Regions from separate parts of the Clostridium sp. 'deep sea' genome, predicted to be linked through region 2. Evidence: a T-box and tRNA genes for the amino acid it is inferred to sense, from the RefSeq annotation. Region 2 holds a T-box; the other holds one or more tRNA genes.
The links. The T-box of region 2 lies ahead of IMX26_RS06105 (valine--tRNA ligase). A T-box ahead of a tRNA ligase gene usually reads a tRNA of that ligase, here a tRNA-Val.
Positions count from the first base shown of each region.

Region 1: it encodes a tRNA-Val, which carries the amino acid that the T-box ahead of IMX26_RS06105 (valine--tRNA ligase) is inferred to sense. The anticodon was not compared.

Region 1 covers NZ_CP063353.1:2,206,234-2,211,547, forward strand. The annotation lists gene IMX26_RS10215 (LytTR family DNA-binding domain-containing protein) at 1-135, opposite strand, end outside; gene IMX26_RS10220 (RNA methyltransferase) at 178-1,056, opposite strand; gene IMX26_RS10225 (DUF134 domain-containing protein) at 1,270-1,713, shown strand; tRNA gene IMX26_RS10230 (tRNA-Asp) at 1,988-2,065, opposite strand; tRNA gene IMX26_RS10235 (tRNA-Val) at 2,073-2,148, opposite strand; tRNA gene IMX26_RS10240 (tRNA-Glu) at 2,152-2,226, opposite strand; tRNA gene IMX26_RS10245 (tRNA-Lys) at 2,250-2,325, opposite strand; gene IMX26_RS10250 (NAD(P)/FAD-dependent oxidoreductase) at 2,662-4,038, opposite strand; gene dnaB (replicative DNA helicase) at 4,139-5,314, opposite strand, start outside.
Region 2 covers NZ_CP063353.1:1,284,965-1,290,278, forward strand. The annotation lists gene IMX26_RS18285 (transposase) at 1-251, opposite strand, end outside; gene IMX26_RS06100 (folylpolyglutamate synthase/dihydrofolate synthase family protein) at 412-1,707, opposite strand; gene IMX26_RS06105 (valine--tRNA ligase) at 1,720-4,371, opposite strand; T-box leader at 4,591-4,801, opposite strand; gene IMX26_RS06110 (hypothetical protein) at 4,931-5,314, opposite strand, start outside.

The DNA.
Region 1 (5,314 bases), 920 kb from region 2:
GTGTATTATATCGCTTGCTAAAAATGCTTTTATTTCGGTTGTTTCGGAGGTAGCTAATACCACCTTGGCTGGATATTCATGAAGAGATACCAACTCTATAACCACTGCGTACAAATTTCGACAAATGTTTATCAAAATCCTGCTCCTAGTTGTAGCTGCACTATTTTTATCTGTTGCTTACTTTAATTTATTCAGCTTTAAACGGATTTCATATAGAAGTATTGAGGTAGCCACACTTACGTTAAGTGAATCACAATCTCCATACATAGGAATAGCAATTTTACTGTGCTGAGGCTTGTACCAATCATTAGCTATGCCAAACCTTTCACTACCCATAATAAGCGCTACACGCTGGCTATATTGATGCTCATAGTGATACTCAGTAGCATCAGTATCTGCTAATACTAGCTCATAATTATGGCTTAATAAAAACTCGCTAGCCTGCTCGACAGTTGTGTCGATTATGGGGTATTTAAAGCAAGCCCCTCTACTACTACGAACCATCATAGGGTGATACAGTTTTGCTTTGCGATTTGTAATTATAATAGCCTGCGCATTTATGGCGTCAGCTGTTCTTATAATAGAGCCAATGTTACCTGGGGTTTCTAAACCATCAAGCACTACTACTATTTGAGGTTTATTTTTTAGGATATCTGTTAACTGGTTTTTAGGTATTTTGGCAATTGCCAATAAACCATTAGAGTTATCTTTGGCACTAATTAATTGAAATACTTTTTTGGTTACAATAAATGAGTTCAAAGCTTTATTTGCTGCCTGCTCTAGGGTGTTACGGGCATAAGAAGAATATATATCAGTAGGGCAAATAAACAAGTTTGTAAGCTCTATTTGGTAACGCAGAGCTGCCTCTAAAACACTTAAGCCCTCTAGTATTACATGGTAGTAATTTGGTGAACTTTGTTTTTTGTTTTTACGTAAAGCCCTTACAAATTTTATAGAATCATGAGTTTTTCCTGCTAAGTGAGCTTTATTTTCGTATTTATTTAATATTGCTTGATAACGTTGCTCGTCAGTGTATTGAGACCAATCACCTTGCATGATTTACACCTCACATTAAATAGTAAGCCTATAGTAACACAGTTATTGTATTTTTGAAATATAAAGTGTTGTAAATTAAAGTTTTTTATAGGCTAAAGATAATTATTTTTTTCATAATATTATCAATTTTAGTTTACATTTTTTAACAAAATTAGCAGAACACCAACTATGATTTTTTTTTATTATAAGGTAAAATAGGTATGAGGTGATTATATGCCACGACCAACTAAGCCAAGGCGTATTGGATATATTCCTGAAAATAAGGAGTTTTTTCCTAAAAATATACAAGAAGATAATAGTTATATAGAGCTTTCATTAGAAGAAGTTGAGGCTCTAAGGCTTGCAGACTATGAAGGGTTAGATCAAATAGAGTGTGCTGACTTTATGCGGGTTTCACGTGGTACGTTACAGCGTATTATTAAAGAAGCACGAGGAAAAGTGGCAGAGGCAATTTGTTTTGGCTTACCAATTAAAATTAGTGGTGGCAACTACACCCATGAACCCCAACGCAAAAGGTGTAATCATTGTCATGATAATTGGCAAGAAAGCAATAGAAACAACTGCCCCAGCTGTGGAAGTGAAGATATTAACTCGGATTTACCACGTAGAAGACAGAGAAGACAAGGCAGAAGGTTTAAAAATAGAGAGGAACGCTAAAGGCGTTCCTTTGTTGTGTACTTGAGCCTGGCTCTTCGTGTGCAGTGTGGTTTGTTTACAAACCACGTAGTGTGCTCATTTTATTCGCGTGGTGAGCTTCGCGTAATTGTTCGCCATAATTTTAGTATATAAGGTAACTTAATAACTTATTTTATGAATACGTTTGCTGTTTAACTTGAACGACACTGAGGTCGTTCACTACAAGGGTGTTACCCCCCATTATTAAGTTTATTTAAACACAAAAAAACAACCCTCAGGTTGCTGATTTTTTATTTGGCGGAGCCGACGGGACTCGAACCCGCGACCTCCGGCGTGACAGGCCGGCATCCTAAACCATCTAGACCACGACTCCACATTTTTGGTGGGCGAAACAGGGCTCGAACCTGTGACCCCCTGCTTGTAAGGCAGGTGCTCTCCCAACTGAGCTATTCGCCCCCATGGTGACCCCAACGGGATTCGAACCCGTGTCTACAGCGTGAAAGGCTGTTGTGTTAACCGCTTCACTATGGGGCCTTTATAGGCTTTAATAATAAAAATGGTGGGTCATGTTGGATTCGAACCAACGACACCCCGCTTAAAAGGCGGATGCTCTACCGACTGAGCTAATGACCCACGCGAGAACTAATGATACAGCATGCAGTTAAATTTGTCAACATTTTTTTTGAAATATTTTTTTTATTATTTCTAAATTTGTGTTGCAATTTATGCTGTTTTTCAAAAGTGCACTTGTTATTTTAGTGACTAAATAGCAAATTGTCAAGGGTTAAATTAAAATTTTATAAAAAGAAATAATTGGGCGTGTTTAGGGGGCTATTCTTAACACTTATATTACTGTTTTAAATTGCTATTTTAATGCTGTACTTTATCTTAAAGTGTGTTAAAGGTATTACAAAAGGACAGAGTATAATATCTGCCCTTTAATTAACTATTTTAGTTTTAAGTTAAGTTTTACTTTAACACTGATCTCGCTGCTACTATACCAGCCGCTGAGGCTTGAGCAAGACCTCTGGTTATGCCTGCGCCATCACCCGCTGCCCACATGCCTTTAATTTGAGTTCTTAGTTCGCTATCGAGCTGTATTCTATTAGAGTAGAATTTAACCTCTACACCATAGAGTAGGGTATGCCTTGAGTTTACACCTGGAGCAACCTTATCTAAAGCCTCTAACATCTCTAGTAAACTTACTACATGGCGATGTGGCAATACTAGGCTTAAGTCACCTGGGGTGGCATCGCTTAGGGTTGGCTGAACTAAACCCCGCTTTATACGGGCCTTGGTACTTCTTCTGCCATCTTGTAAGTCACCTAGTCTTTGTACTATTACGCCACCGCCTAGCATATTTGCTAACTTAGCCACGTATTTACCATAGGTTAAAGGTTCTTTAAATGGCTCTGTAAAAGTTTTGCTTACTAAAAGGGCGAAATTTGTGTTTGCAGTGCGTTTTTCTTGATAGCTATGACCATTTACTATCATAAGCCCGTCATTGTTCTCTACAACCACTGCTCCGTAAGGATTCATGCAAAATGTTCTTATGCGATCATCAAACTGGCGGCTGTAAAATATAAACTTAGATTCATAAACTATATCTGTAATATGGCTAAACACCTCGGCAGGCACCTCTACTCTTACACCAATATCTACAGGGTTTACGATGCTCTTTAAGCCTAGTCTTTTAGCCTCACCCGCAAACCAATCAGCACCATCACGGCCAGGAACTATAATTCCGTTATTAGAGCTGTAAACTGTACCATCGGTTGTTTCTACGCCCCTAAAATTATTATCTTCAACGAGTATATGTTTAACCTCGCAGTTGGTAATTATCTCTATATGTTTGCCCAACCATACTCTTATTTTTTGTATTATTTTATAACACTCTTCTGTACCAAGGTGTCTTATACGGGCTGGTACTAGCAAAAGCTCTGCGGCGGCGGCTTGTCTTTTTATGTTTTCGATTCGAGGATCATTTTCATCACCAAAAACCTCATCTGTTGCACCAAACTCTAGGTATATTTGGTCAACATACTCTATTAGCTGTGAAAGCTCTTTATCGCCAATATATTCTCCTAACATACCACCAAAGCGAGTAGTTAAAGTGAGTTTACCATCACTAAAAGCTCCTGCTCCGCCAAAACCAGACGTGATAGAGCAGTTTTTACAATTTGCACATGTTTTATCGTATTCTGCTACAGGGCAAACACGTTTATTTATATCGTTGCCTTTTTCGAGCATGATTATTTTTTTACTAGGGTCTTTACGAATTAGTTCTAGGGCAGCAAACATACCAGCAGGACCTGCTCCAACTATTATTACATCGTATTCTTTCATTTGAGCCACTCCCATTTTTAGTTTCTTAATTGTTTTAGCTTGTTTAAAATAAAAAAATGGTACCTAACAGTACCATCAATCATTATAGCATATTTTGCTCTTAGTCATCTCTTTTAGAGAGATTTTCGAATCTTCCTAGGTGTTTAGCAAACATTAATTCAACTCTGCCAGTAGGACCGTTTCGGTTTTTGCCAATTATTATTTCGGCTATATTAGCGTTTTCACTATCCGGGTCGTAGTAGTCATCACGATAAATAAATGATACTATGTCGGCTGTCTGCTCAATCTCTCCTGATTCACGCAGGTCACTTAACATGGGCCGTTTATCTTGGCGTGATTCTACAGCACGACTAAGCTGAGCAAGGGCAATTATAGGTATATCTAACTCCCGAGCTAGCTCTTTTATTTGACGAGTAATATAAGCTATTTCCTGCTGACGGCTCTCGTTTTTATTGGGGGTTGTAATAAGCTGTAAATAGTCAACAATTATTAAGCCAATATCTTTTTCGGATTTTAGCCTACGGGCTTTGCTTCGCAGTTCCAAAATTGAGATACCAGGGGTATCATCAAAATAGATAGGAGAATCTCCAAGCATAGCAACAGCTTTACTAAGTTTACCCCATTCATTCTCCTCAATAAAGCCTTTTTGAACCCTCATGGAGTTTATTTTAGCCTCAGAGCATAACATACGATGCACTAATTGGTTGTTAGGCATCTCTAAGCTAAATATCATTACGCCAGTCTTTTCACGTAGTGCTATGTTTTGAGCCATATTTAACATGAGGGCAGATTTACCCATAGATGGGCGAGCTGCTATTATAATTAGTGCTGCTTTCTGTAGCCCATTTGTCATGTCATCAAAGTCGGTAAAGCCTGTTCTTAAACCAGTCATTTTACCTTTATTTCTAAAGCTTTCTTCAATGCTGGCAAATGTCTCTTTAATTACGTCTTTTATTTCTTGATAACTACGGGTATCTCGTTGCTGGCTTATTTCAAATAGTTTTTTTTCGGCATTATCTAATATGTCATCAAATTCGTTATTAGAAAAACTTTCGTCTGCTAGTTCACGAGCTATGGTTATAAGATGCCTAAGCATGGCTTTTTCGTGCACTATTCTGCAGTACTCGGTTACATTACCTACTAATGGAGCTAAGGAGCTCATTTCTGTTAAGTAGATAATACCCCCAGCATCATCAAGCTGCTTTTTTTTACGCAACTGCTCAATTAGGGTAATTATGTCAACAGCTTGATTGTTTTCTTCAAGCTCAATCATCGC
Region 2 (5,314 bases):
TCTACTATTTTATCTACCGAACTTACTCCTTGCATGTTCGCATACACCATAACTGCATACATCATTATTGGATTATAGCCTTTTCTTCCTCTATTTTTATATCTAGCTAACAGGCTAGTATAGTTTAATTCCTCCAATATTTTTATTAAGGTATAGACTGGGTCATTGGCTGGCAATCCTATTTCTGATAGTTTGAAGTTTATTTTTAGTTGTCCTTTTTTGAAAAATTGATTATAATATTCTTGTTTCATGTGTAGTTACATTATACAATGTAGCGGGAACGAGATGGTCTTTTTTGACCATCTTTTTTCTTTTCATATTAAAATAAGCAACTCTACTCTTTCGAGTATTGTTGCTTTTTAGGATTGTATTTCCCGACAACCCCTTAAGATAACATATATTTAGTAAGATTTACTCTTTAGTTAAAAATGAACGAGCCTCACCTATAGTGTATAAGGAGCCTGTCACTAATATTATGTCGTCTTCATTAGCTATTTTTTTAGCTTGCTCAATTGCCTTTGTTACAGGTACAATTGCTCTAACATTTTTTATTAGTTTCTTAGCCTCTTCTGCTAAAACATTTATATTTAATGCTCTGTAATAATCTGGAGCTGTAATAATAGCATAGTCTGTTAAATCAGCAATATGCTCTATCATTTCAGCAAAGTCTTTATCTTTTAAGATACCTATTACAGTTATAATTCTTTTATTTTGCTTTAGCTCCCTCATAGATTTTGCTAAGGCTTTTGTACCATGGGTATTATGGGCACCATCTAGTATTATAGTTGGTTTTTTAGCTACTACTTCCATTCTACCTGGCCATTTCACTTTTTTTATGCCCTCAGTTATAGCCTGCCAAGATATTTTATACCCCTTGCTTTGAAGTACCTCTACAGCAGCAATTGCCACACAGGCATTATCTACTTGATGAATACCGTTTAGTGAAATACTAATATCATATAAGTCACTATTTAGGCTTTCGTAAGTAAACTGCTGACTTTGCAACTTAAACTCTCTATTTTTACTGGCAAAGTTTTTATTAATGGCATACAATGTTGCCTCTTCTTCGTTTACTCTTTTAGTAATTACAGCTAGCGATTCGTTATCCTTTACACCTGTAATAACTATGCTATTCTTTTTAATTATCCCAGCCTTTTCATAAGCTATTTTGGCAAGAGTATCACCAAGTATTGCCTGATGATCAAAACCAATTGTGGTTATTACCGCTACTTCTGGAGCTGGTATTACATTGGTAGCATCAAACCTACCACCTAAGCCAACCTCAAGCACTACAATATCAACCTTTTGCTCAGCATAATACTTTAAAGCAAGTGCTGTTGTTATTTCGAACTGAGTTGGATGACCAACTGGTGTTTTACTTATCTCTTCGCAGATTAATTTAATTTGCGTTACTAATATAGCTAACTCATTGTTGGGTATTTCACAACGGTTTATTTGAATACGTTCATTAAATCTCTCTAAAAATGGAGATATATATAAACCTACTCTATAACCAGCTTCTTGTAACATGCCAGTAATAAAAGCAGAGGTTGATCCTTTACCATTAGTACCTGCTACATGAACAAACTTCAATGATTTTTCGGGAGAACCAAGATGCTTTAAAAGCTCTTTAGTTCTTGCTAAACCTGGTTTACTTCCAAATCTCTCTATTCCATGTATATAATCTATTGCTTGTTGATAATTCAATTATAACCCTCACTATTTTAATTTTGCTAAACTAGCAATTCTATCTTTTACTGCCTGAAGCTGTGCTTTGTAATCCTCTAGTTTTTGGCGTTCAGCATCAACAATATGGGCTGGAGCTTTACTAACAAATTTTTCATTATTTATTTTGCCGTTAGCCCTTTTAACCTCACCTTGTAATCGTTTTAACTCCTTCTGTAAACGTTCAGTCTCTTTAGCTAAGTCTATTAACCCTGCTAGTGGCAAGTAAATTGTTGCCCCACTTACGATAGCTGTTAACGCCTCTTCAGTAGGTGCTTGATCTTTTTGCAACAGTTTAACCTCAAGCTCACCTAAACCAGCTAGAGTCTTTAGATATATTTCATTTTTAATAAACATCTGCTGAGTCTCTATGTTATCTGCCATTATTATGGCTTTTATTCTTTGACTAGGTTTAACATCTGATTCTTGACGAATGTTTCTAATTGAACGAACTGCGTCCATTAATACCGCCATTACTTTTTCAGTGTCTTCGTTGTAATAGTTTGCTTCTGGTAGTGCAGTAATTACAATCGACTCACCTTTGTGAGGCAATGACTGCCAAAGTTCTTCTGTGATAAATGGCATAAATGGATGTAGAAGCTGTAAAGTACCACTAAGCACAGTTATTAACACTGAACGTGTAGTTAACTTATCTGCTTCATTATCACTATATAAGCGAGGTTTAGCCATTTCAATATACCAATCGCAGTATTCACTCCACAAAAAGTCATATAACATACGTGCTGCTTCACCAAATTCATAACGATTAACAACTCTATTAATTTCTGTTATAAGGGTACTAAATCTACTTAATATCCACTTATCTGCCAAAGACAAGTTTTCTGTTAAGTTTATATCACTCCATTTAAATTCAGCTAAGTTAAGCTGTACAAAACGAGCAGCATTCCACATTTTGTTGGTAAAGTTGCGGTTAGACTCTAGTCTTTCCATATGAAAACGCATATCGTTACCCGGAGTATTGCCAGTTACTAGGGTAAAGCGTAATACATCTGCTCCAAAATCAGCAATAGCCTCTAGTGGGTCTACCCCATTGCCTAAACTTTTACTCATTTTTCGACCCTGGCTATCTCGAACTAAACCATGTAATAAAACAGTATCGAATGGCACTTGATCTGTACACTCTAAACCCATAGTTATCATTCTCACAACCCAAAAGAAGATTATATCGTAACCAGTTACTAAAGTAGAAGTAGGATAAAAATCTAGTTGTTCTGGCTTTAGGTCAGGCCAGCCTTGGGTAGAGAATGGCCATAATGCTGAACTAAACCATGTGTCTAACACATCTTCATCTTGTATTAGGTTTTTACCACCACATTTAGGGCAAGTGCTTGGAGTCTCTTTGCTTACTATTATTTCACCACAGGTACAATACCATGCAGGAATTTGATGTCCCCACCATAATTGACGACTAATACACCAGTCTCTAATTTTTTCTAACCACTGTAAATATATTTTTTCAAATCTATCAGGTACAAATTTTACGTCTTTTTTACGGGCAGCCTCAATGGCTCTTTCAGCTAAAGGTTTCATTTTTACAAACCACTGATTTTTAATTAGTGGCTCAACTGTAGTTTCACAGCGGGTACAGTGGCCAACGTTATGTTGGTGGTCTTCTATGTTTCGTAGTAAACCAATTCCCTCTAAGTCTCTAATTAACGCTTTACGACAATCGTATCGGCTCATACCAGTGTAAGGAGCTCCATTTTCATTGATGGTAGCGTCTTCATTCATTATATTTATTTCTGGTAAGTTATGTCGTTGCCCAATAGCAAAGTCATTTGGGTCATGTGCAGGTGTTATTTTAACAGCACCAGAACCAAACTCTTTTTCTACATAGTAGTCAGCAACAATTGGTATTTTACGGTTGGCAATTGGTAGAATACAATGTTTGCCAACTAAATGTTTGTAACGCTCATCATCCGGATGCACTGCTACCGCAACATCACCTAGTATTGTTTCGGGTCTGGTAGTCGCTATAATAATCTCTCCCTCACCCTCAGCTAAAGGGTAAGCTACATGATATAGTTTACCAGCACTCTCGTGGTGTTCTACTTCTATGTCGGAAAGTGTTGTACCACACTCTGGACACCAGTTAATTATATAACTACCTTTATATATTAAACCCTTTTCATAAAGGCTTACAAAGGCTTCTTTAACGGCCTTAGAGCACCTTTCATCCATAGTAAAGGATTCTCGATCCCAATCACAAGAGCTACCTAAAGCACGTAATTGATTTGTAATTGTACTACCGTATTTATCTTTCCATTGCCATACTCTCTCTATAAACTTCTCCCTACCTAGGTCCTGCATGTCTATTCCCTCTTTACGTAGGGCATCTCGTACCTTACGTTGGGTGGCAATTCCCGCATGATCTGTACCAGGAATCCAACATGCTTCGTAACCTTGTTGGCGTTTATAACGAACTAATATATCTTGTAAAGTCATGTCTAAAGCATGACCTATATGCAATTGACCTGTTACATTAGGGGGAGGCATCATTATTGAAAACTTACCCTTAGAAGGGTCTCTTTTTACTGGTTTAAAATAGCCCTTTTCTTCCCATAATTTATACCATTTTTTTTCGGTGTCTGTATGATTATAATTCTTTGGTATTTGTTGTGACATAATAATCCTCCTATTACGATTGTTTATACATAGATTTAGCAATGGTTCTAACCTTGTTTTAACAATGGTTATAGCGATTGGGTTTAAAGTTACGGTTGCTTGTAACTCAACTCCCTATTGGAGGACATGAAGCCCTCCACTACAATAGCTACATCTACTACGTCCATTGCTCTGTCAACTGCTTAATCCACTACAATAAAAAAAACCCTTTCATCTTTAATAAAGGACGAAAGAGCTCCGCGGTACCACCTTAATTTTGCTATCTAGCAACACTTTATAATTATAACGGAATTACCGGTTGTTACTACTTAAGTTCGCAACAACACCTCATGGGCTACGTTCATTAGATCTTTCAAAAACAGGTTTTCAGCCTAGGACCCATTATCTCTACTTGCTTATTCTAATTACTCTTCCCAATCTTAGGTTATGATTTTTTTGTAATATATCATAAAATTTGCGTTAATGTCAATGTATTTAAAGCTTAAATCTCAACTTCACTTTCTTGACTTAATTATCTTTAGCTCATTGTTTAAGGCTACTGCATATAATTTTAAGCAAGCTAAGCAATACTATCAAATACTTCTTTTAGTTTAGCTGCATAATCTCTACTCTCTTCATATAAAGACCAAGTATTTAGTGCATTGCTAAATAGTCTATCAAAATGTTCTTGATCCCAGTTTACTAATACATCTGTATCTACATTTGATTGCAGTTTACTTTTTATATATAAAATCATATAACATAGTTGAACGGTTAAGATATGACAACTATTTAAGTGATACTGCTTTATTATTTGCTCATAGTTTTTATCACCAAAACGGGTTTGTCTATATAGTTTCACAAACTCTTCTTCTTGCTCTATAGATAAATCAACTATGGGGTCTTTTAGTAAATCTATTAAATTAGTCATATCTGAGCTAGTATCATAGTCGCTCCAATTTCT